3 regions of the Kitasatospora sp. P5_F3 genome follow, and region 3 is predicted to be linked to each of the others. Evidence: riboswitches for the same ligand, from Rfam matches in the RefSeq annotation. Region 3 holds a riboswitch; each other region holds the start of a gene.
The links. Region 3 has a riboswitch for cyclic di-AMP ahead of ACXJMZ_RS25070 (transglycosylase family protein). Riboswitches for the same ligand answer to the same signal wherever they lie in the genome.

Region 1: linked by a shared signal. The riboswitch ahead of ACXJMZ_RS18335 (M23 family metallopeptidase) and the one ahead of ACXJMZ_RS25070 (transglycosylase family protein) in region 3 are both predicted to bind cyclic di-AMP.
Region 2: linked by a shared signal. The riboswitch ahead of ACXJMZ_RS00905 (glycoside hydrolase family 16 protein) and the one ahead of ACXJMZ_RS25070 (transglycosylase family protein) in region 3 are both predicted to bind cyclic di-AMP.

Annotation. Positions count from the first base shown of each region.
Region 1 is NZ_JBFUMY010000029.1:24,742-27,972, forward strand. Features, by position in the region: gene ACXJMZ_RS18330 (hypothetical protein) at 111-995, shown strand; gene ACXJMZ_RS18335 (M23 family metallopeptidase) at 1,038-1,844, opposite strand; cyclic di-AMP (ydaO/yuaA leader) riboswitch at 1,856-2,019, opposite strand; gene ACXJMZ_RS18340 (YiaA/YiaB family inner membrane protein) at 2,235-2,525, shown strand; gene ACXJMZ_RS18345 (tautomerase family protein) at 2,560-2,757, opposite strand; gene ACXJMZ_RS18350 (alpha/beta fold hydrolase) at 2,847-3,231, shown strand, end outside.
Region 2 is NZ_JBFUMY010000001.1:219,427-222,657, reverse strand. Features, by position in the region: gene ACXJMZ_RS00910 (hypothetical protein) at 1-227, shown strand, start outside; gene ACXJMZ_RS00905 (glycoside hydrolase family 16 protein) at 235-1,296, opposite strand; cyclic di-AMP (ydaO/yuaA leader) riboswitch at 1,301-1,457, opposite strand; gene ACXJMZ_RS00900 (glycoside hydrolase family 16 protein) at 1,583-2,722, opposite strand; gene ACXJMZ_RS00895 (EF-hand domain-containing protein) at 3,103-3,231, opposite strand, start outside.
Region 3 is NZ_JBFUMY010000047.1:22,762-25,992, reverse strand. Features, by position in the region: gene ACXJMZ_RS25075 (hypothetical protein) at 1-1,322, opposite strand, end outside; cyclic di-AMP (ydaO/yuaA leader) riboswitch at 1,587-1,760, shown strand; gene ACXJMZ_RS25070 (transglycosylase family protein) at 1,745-2,908, shown strand; gene ACXJMZ_RS25065 (hypothetical protein) at 3,018-3,231, shown strand, end outside.

The sequences.
Region 1 (3,231 bases), on a different contig from region 3:
GATCGGCGCCCCCGGCGACATGAGGTCCACCGGCGGACCGGGGGTAGGGAGAACCCCACCCCTGTCCGGGGCGAACGGCCCCCGGCCCGGGCACCGGATACCGTACGGGGGTGAACGACGACGACCTCCGGCTCAGCCCGCGTACCCGTGCCGACGACCTGCTCAGGTGGGCGGCCGACCAGGGTCTCGACCCCGTCCCGGTGGAGGCGGTCCGAACGGTGCTGGCCCTGCTGGAGCTGGGCGACGGCCGGATGCACGACGGCTACCCGGAGCTGAGCTCGCCGGTGGTGGAGCAGCTGCTGTACGAGCGGATCTACATGTACGTGCAGCCGGCCTCCGACCCGGGCGCGTACGGGCGGGCGGTGGGGCTGCTGATCGACCATCAGCGGGCCGCCAAGCGGCTGAACGCCAAGCGGCACGAGCGGCTGCACGCCGAGGTGGAGTGGCAGGGCGAGCTGCTCTGCGGGCTGCTCCGGCAGCCGCACCTGGTCACCTGGCCCCGGCTGTACACGCTGCTGCTCCGGGCGGCCGGGGTGGACACCTCCGACCTGGCGGCGGTCCGGGCCTGGCTGGACGGCTTCCGCGAGCTGACGGCGGAGCAGCGGGCCGAGGCGTTCGGCGCGCTGACCGAGCTGGACGAGATCGACGCCGACGGCGGCTGGGGCCGGACCAGGCTGATCTCGATCGGGATGGCCACCGACGGCGCCCGGCTGCTGCTGGAGAACCGGCTGATGCAGCGCAGCTACCGCAACCTGGCCGGGCTGAACGCGCTCGGCCTGCCGATGCCGGACGAGCTCTCCGGCGACTTCGACGGCTTCGAGGCCGCGGTGGTCGAGGAGGCGCTCGGGCTGCTGGGTGAGTGGACCGTCCCGGGGCTGCCCGCCCTGCTGGTGCACGAGTACCCGGACCTGGCCCCGGAGCCTGGCACCGAGGAGATCGAGGCGTACCTCGCCGAGCAGGCGGAGCGATCCGGGGAAGCCGAAGCGACCGACTGACCGGAACGGGCCCACCGTCGGCGGGCCCGTTCCGACGGTGTGTCAGGGGTTGATGCCGCGCTCGCGCAGCCAGTCCAGCGGGTCGACCGGGGCGGCGCCGTCCGGGCGGACCTCGAGGTGCAGGTGCGGTCCGGTGACGTTGCCGGTGGCCCCGACCTTGCCGAGCACGGTGCCGGGGGCGACCTCGCCCGAGGCGGTGGCGATCGAGGACAGGTGGCAGTACCAGATCTCGGTGCCGTCGGTCAGGGTCTCGATCACCCGGTAGCCGTACGCCCCGGACCAGCCGGCCGAGGTGACGGTGCCCGCCCCGACCGCGGTGACCGGGGTGCCGGTGGCGGCCGCGAAGTCCAGGCCGGTGTGCAGGTGCGACCAGTACGAGCCGGACTGGCCGTAGTGGGCGGTCAGCTCGTAGTTGGTGGTCGGCGCCGCGAACGCGCTGCGCTGCTCGGCGCGATTGGCCTCGGCCTCCTGGGCGGCCCGCTTGGCCTCCGCCTCCTGGGCGGCGGCCAGCCGGGCGGACTCGTCGGCGGCGGTGCGCTGCCCGTCGGCCTGGAGCTGGATCCGGGCGGCGAGGGCGAGACCGGGGTCGGCGGAGAGCAGGTGCTGCTGCCCGGCCTGGTCGGCGGAGTCGGCGGCTGCCACGGCGGGCGGCTGCGGGGCCGCGGCGGCCGGGGTGGCGGCAGCGAAGGCGGTCGCGCCGAGGGCGGCGGTCATCGCGGTGACGCCGATCAGCGGGCCGCCGGAGCGGGGCTGACGGGGCATCCGGTGCCTGGCGGCATCCGGGTGGTCCAGCAGCAGCTGGTTGCCGGAGTCGGTACGAGGGTGTGCCTGGGAGTGCGTCGACGCCACGGAGGCGCGCTCCTTTCCTTCCTTCTCGCCTACCGGGTTAGCTGACGGGTTCGGAGCAGGAAGGTCTCCTACGACCGGGTTTGGGGCCCGGCCGATTCACCCCAAGGAACGGTGGTTCCCCGGCTCCCGGACCCACCGGTGACGGCGGGTCCTGAGGATTAGGCGACGGCGCACGGTGCCGTTCTGGTACGGCGTTGCCGACCGCGCTGCGTTATCAAACGTTAATCCTAGGAGCCCGTGATTCCAAGCGGCTAGAGAGGTGCAGTCCATCTCTTCTGACGACCCGTGACCGGAATGCGGCTTTTGCTCTTTCACTCGGTGACGGTGCGCTACCGGAGGTTGAGTATCCGTACTCAGGTGCGCGACAAGGGAGTTGGAGACCCTCAGGACATGAGCCCTTCGATGCAGCCGCGGACCACCAACGCCTACTACCTGCAGGCGGTCCTGTCCTTCGCCCTGGCCAGCTCGGCCCTGGTGATCGGGATCGCCTACCTGCCGGTCAACCCCTGGATGCGCGGCTTCCTGGCGGTCGGCCTGCTCTACGAGATCACCGCGGCGTTCACGCTCGCCAAGGTGATCCGCGACCGCCAGGAAGTCGGCGAGATCTCCAGCCGGGTCGACCAGGCCAGGCTGGAGAAGCTGCTCGCCGAGCACGACCCGTTCCGGGTGGAGGGGATCTGAGCGGCGGTCAGCCCGCCCCCATCTCCGCCCCCGGTCAGCCGTTCGCCCGCTTGGCGGCGTAGGTCTCCCCGCCCGCCGCCCAGTTCTCCAGCGGGATCTCCTCGATCACCACGGTGACCGCCGCCGGGCTCACCCCGGTGATCCGGACGTACGTCTCGGTGAGCTCGCGGGCGATCTCGGCCCGCTGCTCCACGGTCCGACCGGCCAGCTGCTTGACGTTGATGAACGGCATGACGACCCCTCAGGTTCGGTGCGGTGCGATCACCCGCACGCTATCCCAACGCCTCCCTCTTGACGGCTATGGCTATTAGCCTTAGCTTTATGGCTATGACGAAGAACCTCACCACCCAGTACCTGGATGTCCCCGGCGGCCGACTGGCCTACGACGACACCGCCACCGAGACCGGCCTCCCGGTCGTCCTGCTCCCCGGCATGCTCGACTCCCGCACGGTGTACCGGCACCTGCGCCCGCTGCTCACCGCCGCCGGCCACCGGGTGATCACCCTGGACGTGCGCGGCTTCGGCGAGTCCTCGATCGCCTGGACCGACTACTCACCCGCCGCGATCGCCGAGGACACCCTCGCCCTGCTCGACCACCTGGGCATCGAGCGGGCCGCCCTGGTCGGCAACTCCTACACCGGCGCCACCGTCGTGAAGGTCGCCACGCTCGCCCCCGAGCGGGTGGCCGGCATCGCCCTGATCGACG
Region 2 (3,231 bases), on a different contig from region 3:
TCGTCGGGCACGACTTCCGGCTCTCGCTGATCGGCGCGGGGCGGCCGCTGCCCGCCCAGGGAAGGGCGATGCTGGGCTGGTTCACCGCCGAGGCGATGGCGGTGGTGGAGAGCGTCTGGATCCGGGTCAGGGTGACCGATCGGGTCGGTGACACCCATGAGCGGGTGATGGACCTGCTCGTGGGTGCGAACCGGGTACCGGTGCACCCTGACCCGGAGCTCTCCTGATCGGGGGTCAGGCGGTGGTCTTCCAGTAGCGGAGCGAGTCGATGCTGATGTCCGCGCTCGCACCCTGGGCCGGCTGGGTGCCGTCCAGGGCGGTCTCGGACTGCAGGACCCAGTGCATCGGGGTGTTCGGCACCCGGCTGGTGGAGTGGCCGATCACCTTGCCGTCCAGGGAGAAGGTCAGGCTGCCGGGCTGCCAGTCGATGGTGGAGGTGTGCCAGCCGCCGGCCATCGGGACGTTGGTCGAGTAGGCGTCCTGGTCGCCGCCGGAGGTGCCGCCCTGGCGGTGCATGAAGGCCGAGACGTTCCCGTTCAGGTCGCCCTCGGGGAAGTCGATCTCGCCGTCCCGGGGCCAGGTCTCGGAGTCCGGCCAGAGCAGCCAGGCGGTCTTGAAGCCGGCCGCCGAGGTGGTCTTCCAGGTCACCTCGAACTTCCCGTACAGCACGCCGCCGCCCGGGCCCACCGCGCCGGGGAGCTTGGGCACCGGCGCGGCCACGTGGGTGCCCGCGCTGTCCCGGTTGAGGTGCATGTTCAGTGCGCCGTTGGCGATCGAGAGAGTCTTGGCCGGGTCGTACGCGCCGTTCCTGCTGGTGTCCTGCCAGCCGCTCGGGTAGGCCCACCACTTGCTGTCGACCGCGCTCGGCAGGCCGGTGCAGTGGCTGTTCTGGATCGCGCCGCTGGAGCTGCAGCCGGTCCAGCTGCCGAGCGGGACGGACTGGCCGGTGAAGTCCTCGGACCAGGTGGGAGCCGGGCCCGTGGTCGGCGTCGCGGTGGGCGTCGGTGTCGGTGTCGGCGTCGGTGCGACGGTCGGGGCGGCCGTGGGGGTGGCCGTGGGGGTCGGCGTCGCGGTGGCGGTCGGCGTCGGCGTCGGTGTCGCGGTGGCGGTCGGGCTCGGGGCGACCGTCGGTGTCGGGGCCGGGGTCGGCGTAGGGCTGGGCTGCCAGCGCCAGTGGTTCTTGGTCTGCTGGGTCGAGCGCGGCGCGCTGCTGGCGACCTCGGCGTTGACGATCATGGGTATGGCGATCAGTCCGACGGTGGCGACCGCGCCTATCCGGGCATTTCGGGAAAGCATCGAGAGGTTCCCTCCACGACGCCTGCGAGGTGAGCTGTCGGGTTCGGGCCGTGGGTAGCCCGGCCGCCGGTACGGAAAGCGGCTTCACCCCGAGCCGTGCCACGAGGGCACGGCGACTTACCTGGGTCCCCCGCTCCTGTCCGATTCGGAGCTCGAACGACACCGCAGCCGGGCGGACAGGATTAGGCGTCCCGGCGGCGGGGCCCGCAACGACCGGCGGGCAACTCGTGCACAGTACCTGACAGGAATCCGACAGCAGGAGCCGCTGTTGCGTGCCTCACACCGGTCAGCCGGCCTTCCAGTACCGCACGGCGTCGACGGTGATCTCGGCCGTGGTGCCGCCGGCCGGGCCGGTGGCGGAGGTCTCGGACTGGAGCACCCAGTGCATGGGGGTGTCGGGAACCCCGGTGGTGGAGGTGCCGAGCAGGGTGCCGTCCAGGTAGAAGGAGAGCGAGTCCGGCTGCCAGTCGATCACGGTGGTGTGCCAGGCGCCGGCCATCGGGACGTCGGTCGGGTAGCCGTCCTGGTCGGTGTCGGAGGTGCTGCCCCTGCGGTGCATGAAGGCCGAGACGTTCCCGTTCAGGTCGCCCTCGGGGAAGTCGATCTCGCCGTCCCTGGACCAGAGCTCGGAGTCGGGCCAGAGCAGCCAGGCGAGCTTGAAGCCGGCCGCGTGGTCGGCCCGCCAGGTGATCTCGAAGCGGCCGTACCTGACGCCGCCGGCCGGGGAGGCGCCGGGCAGCTTGGGCGTCGGTGCCGCCACCCAGGTGCCGGTGTCGTCGCGGCTGAGCCGGATCGTCATCCGGCCGTCCGCGACCGAGAGCGTGCGGGCCGGGCTGTAGCTGCCGAGGCCGCTGGTGTCCGCCCAACCCTGGGGATAGGCCCACCAGTTGGCGTCCAGGGCGGCGGGCAGCCCGGTGCAGTGCCGGTCCCGGACGACGGGGGCGCCGACGCAGCCGTCCCAGCTGCCGAGCGGGACGGTCACCCCGTCGAAGCCGTCCGACCAGGTGGGCTCACCCGAGGCGGCGACCGTCAGGGTCTGCTCGGGCAGGTTGTGCCAGCCGCCTCCGGGGTCCTGCCAGAACCCGAACACCCGGTAGCTTCCGGCCGGCAACGCTCTGGCCTCGGTGGTGACCGTCAGGCCGCCGGAGCAGATCCGGACGTTGCGCGCACCGCCGGGGAAATCCAGGTTGGCCCCGCTCGCGCTGCGGACCGCCACGCCGACCCGCCGGGCCGGCACACAGACCCGCGAACGGACCGTCAGGGAGGCGGACCTGGCCAGCCCGGCGGTCATCGGAGGGGCGGTCAGCCGTACCTGTTCCACCACCGGTGGGGCGGCCGCGGCCACCCCGGAGAACGGCAGGGTCAGCAGTGCGGCCGCGACCGCCGAGGCAGCTCGGCGGCCGGTCGGCAACTCGATCTGGGGCATGCCCAGGAAGCTAACCCCGCGCCCCCGCCCGGGCCGGTCGGCACTCCGGGGAGAACCGAAAGAGGTCGTCGGGATGGTCTCGATGGAGCAGCGCCCGGACCCAGACCGACCGGCAATTGGGGGGCGGCGTCGCCCGCCACCTGTCGCACCTCGGGATCGTTCAGCACCTCGGCCGGCCCCGAGCTGCCCCAGCCGTGCACCACCAGCTCGGTGACGCCGCGCCCGTCCACGTCGGTCGGGTAGTCGTAGTCGCCCGCGTGATCCACCGTCAGCACCCCCGCCCCGGCCCCACTGTGGTGATCGAACTGTCGGGCAGCGAAGGGGAGTTGTCAACAGAATTGGCCGAGCCGCCCGGGCGGGGGCGGCCCGGCCCAGGGGGGTCAGATCAGCGGGCCGTACAGCTGGTTGCCCGGGGCGTCGGCGGAGCGGCCGGTGTAGTACTCGCGCATCGCGGCCAGCAGCTCGGTCACGCTCAGTGCGCCGCTGCCGTCGGTGTCCAGGGCCTGGAA
Region 3 (3,231 bases):
TTGGGGTCGAAGAGCGTCCGGGAGGCGACGCAGGAGTCGTACGTGATGTCGTCGGACGGGCCCTGCGGGGTCCGGGTGTCCAGCGGCCCGTCCCACCAGTAGGCGTCCTCCCAGGTCTGGTGGCTGATGCAGCTGCGGAAGGTGATGCCGTGGCTGGCGTGCGGGACGAACGCGTGGCTGCCGGTGTCCCGGACCACCACCCCCTCGACCACGGTGCCCCGGCTGGTGTCGCCGAGCATGTGGAAGTGCAGCCCGTACCGGCCGAGCACCGGCTCGGTGACCGCCTTGCCGTTCCACTGGTCCTTGCCGGGGGCGCGCGGTCCGAGCCAGCGCAGGGCGGCGTGCCGGACGTCGGACTTGCGTGAGCTGGTGAGGTGGACGTGGGCGCGGCCCTTCTCACTTCCCTCAATTCGGACATTACGGGTTAAATTCAGCACTTCTGCCCCGACGGTGACGCCCCCTCCGGTCGCCACCCGTGGGTGCGGGTACTTCAGCGGGCCGTCCAGGGTGACCGTGCTGCCGTTGATCGCGGCGATGGTCCGCAGGTCGTAGCGCTCCGAGAAGCCGTCGGCGTCGGGGGCTCCGGTCGGGGTCACGGCGAGCTCGTCGCCGGGGCGCCAGCCGGTCGGTGCGGTGGCGAGCGTAATGCTGGTGTCGCCGGGCTTGAGCGCCCCGGCGGCCCGCACCCAGGCCGTCCGGGCGGCGCCGTCCAGCCGGAGGTAGCCCGCCCCGGTGACCCAGAGGCCGGTGTCGCTCGGCAGCAGGGTCATGCCGCCGCCCTGGAAGCGCCGTTCGTCGACGGCGGGGAACCGCAGGGTGTGCAGGGCGGTGTCGGCCGGCGCCAGCGTCAGACTGCCCTTCACCTCGACGTTGCCCGCCGAGCTGAGCACCACCGAGCGGTCGGCCGCGAAGGTCAGCGAACCTGACGCTTCGACCACCAACGAACCAACTGCCGCATCGCCGTCCAACACCACGTGGTCGCTGACCCGGACGGCGGCGGCCGGGCCCGGCACGGCCCCGCCCCAACCGGCCGGGTCCGACCACGGCCTGGCCGGGGGAGGCGGCTCCGGGGAGGGCGACGGCGAGGGCTCGGGCGAGGCGGACGGCACCGGCTCACCGTGTACGTGCGAGGTCTCGGGAGTCGGCGGTGGCGGTGGAGCCGAGGCGACGTCAGGAGCGTCCCCGGTGCGCCGGACCAGCTCCTCCACGCCGATCGCGGCGGCCACCGTGCCGGCCGCGATCCAGCCGAGTACCTTCCTGCGCCCGGCCTTTGCCGAACCGTTACCTTCCGGGGCCGGTTCGGGCCTCTTCGCGTGCCGCATGGTGCCGCGCACCTCTCCCCCGGGCCGCGCCTGCGGCCGCCTCGCCTGAAGCATAGGCAAGTCCCTTGAACACCAAGGGGTTTGATCAGATCCGATCGAAATCCATCACTGGAACGAAGGCTTCCGATCCATGAAGGTTCCCTGAAGAAACCATGATCCACATCACAGAGGTTTGCGGTTTGAACTTAAGTCTGTCTAACGTGCTCCCCTGTTCGTGGCCACACGGACCCAGTTCATCCGGAACGCCGAGTCCTGCCATCGGATGAACAGGCAGCACCGCAATGCACCATGGCAGGGGCGGGGGAACCACAGGTAAGTCGCCTGGATTTGGTCTGATTTGACCGATTTCAGGCTTGGGGTGAAGCCGTGCTCACGCACGGCCGGGCAACTCCAGCCCGAATCCGACAGCTCACCTCGCAGGCGTGGGAGAGGAACGCATCTTCATGCTGTCCAGCAGCGCGTCCAAGCGCACCCGCCGTCTGATCGCCGCGACCGGCGTGGTCGGCATCGGCCTCTCGGTCCCGTGCCTCACGGCCGGCTCCGCCTCCGCCGCCACCGTCTCCACCTGGGACAAGGTCGCCCAGTGCGAGGCCACCGGCGACTGGAGCATCAACACCGGGAACGGCTTCTACGGCGGCCTCCAGTTCACCTCCAGCACCTGGGCCGAGTTCGGTGGCAAGCAGTACGCCGCCCAGGCCAACCAGGCCAGCAAGGGCCAGCAGATAGCCGTCGCCGAGAAGGTGCTCGCCTCCCAGGGCCCCGGCGCCTGGCCGGTCTGCTCCGTCAAGGCCGGTCTGACCAAGGGCGGCAGCGCCCCCCAGGTCGACACCTCGGCGAGCACCGACTCCTCCGCGAAGGCCAGCACCCCCAAGGCCGCCGCCCCGGCGCCGAAGGCGGCCGAGCAGCAGACCACCACCACGACCACCGCGGCCAAGTCCTACACGGTGGTCGCCGGTGACTGGCTCTCCACCATCGCGCAGAACCAGAACGTCGAGGGCGGCTGGGAGAAGCTCTACGAGCTCAACAAGTCGGTCCTGTCCGAGGGCCCGGACATGATCTACCCGGGTCAGCAGCTGGCGCTCGGCGGCACCACCACCGTGGTCACCAGCGCGCCGAAGTCGACCGCCCCGGCGCCGACTTCGTCCTCGGCCGGCACCGGCACCAGGACCACCAAGAGCAGCAAGGCCGCGTCCGGCTCCACCGCCACCACCGCGGTGGCGGCGACCGGCAGCAAGGCCGCCGCGATCAACTTCGCGATGTCCAAGCTCGGCCAGGCGTACGTCTACGGCGGCAGCAGCAACGGCGGCTGGGACTGCTCGGGTCTGACTCAGGCGGCCTTCCGCCAGGCCGGGATCTCCCTGCCGCGGATCGCCAACGACCAGGCGGACGCGGCCACCCGGGTCTCGCTGGACAACCTCCAGGCCGGCGACCTGCTCTTCTGGTCGAACAACGGCAGCAACTCCGGCGTCTACCACGTCGCCCTCTACATCGGCGACGGCAAGTACGTCGAGGCCGCCAACCCGCGCGCGGGCGTGAAGACCGAGTCCATCGCCAACTGGGCGCCGGACTTCGCCGGTCGCGTCTGACGCATCCCGGCCTGCGCGCGGCGATTATCCTTACGGGTGATGTGCGCCTTCGCTTCGTCGGTCATGTCGCGGAGTTACCTACTCAACAGCTCGACCGCGAGGACCAGCCATGACCGAGCAGCCCACCGCGACCCAGCGGATCGCCGAGACCATCCGGCCCGCGATGCTCCAGGGTCTGCAGAACGCCGACCTCGGCGGCGCCGCCGGCACCCAGCACATCAACGCCTGGGCGGACTGGATCGCCGAAGCGGTCTTCCACACCGCCGTCCAGCCGCTGGCCACCGAGCGCGACGCCTTCGCCGACCGGGTCGACACCCTCAGCG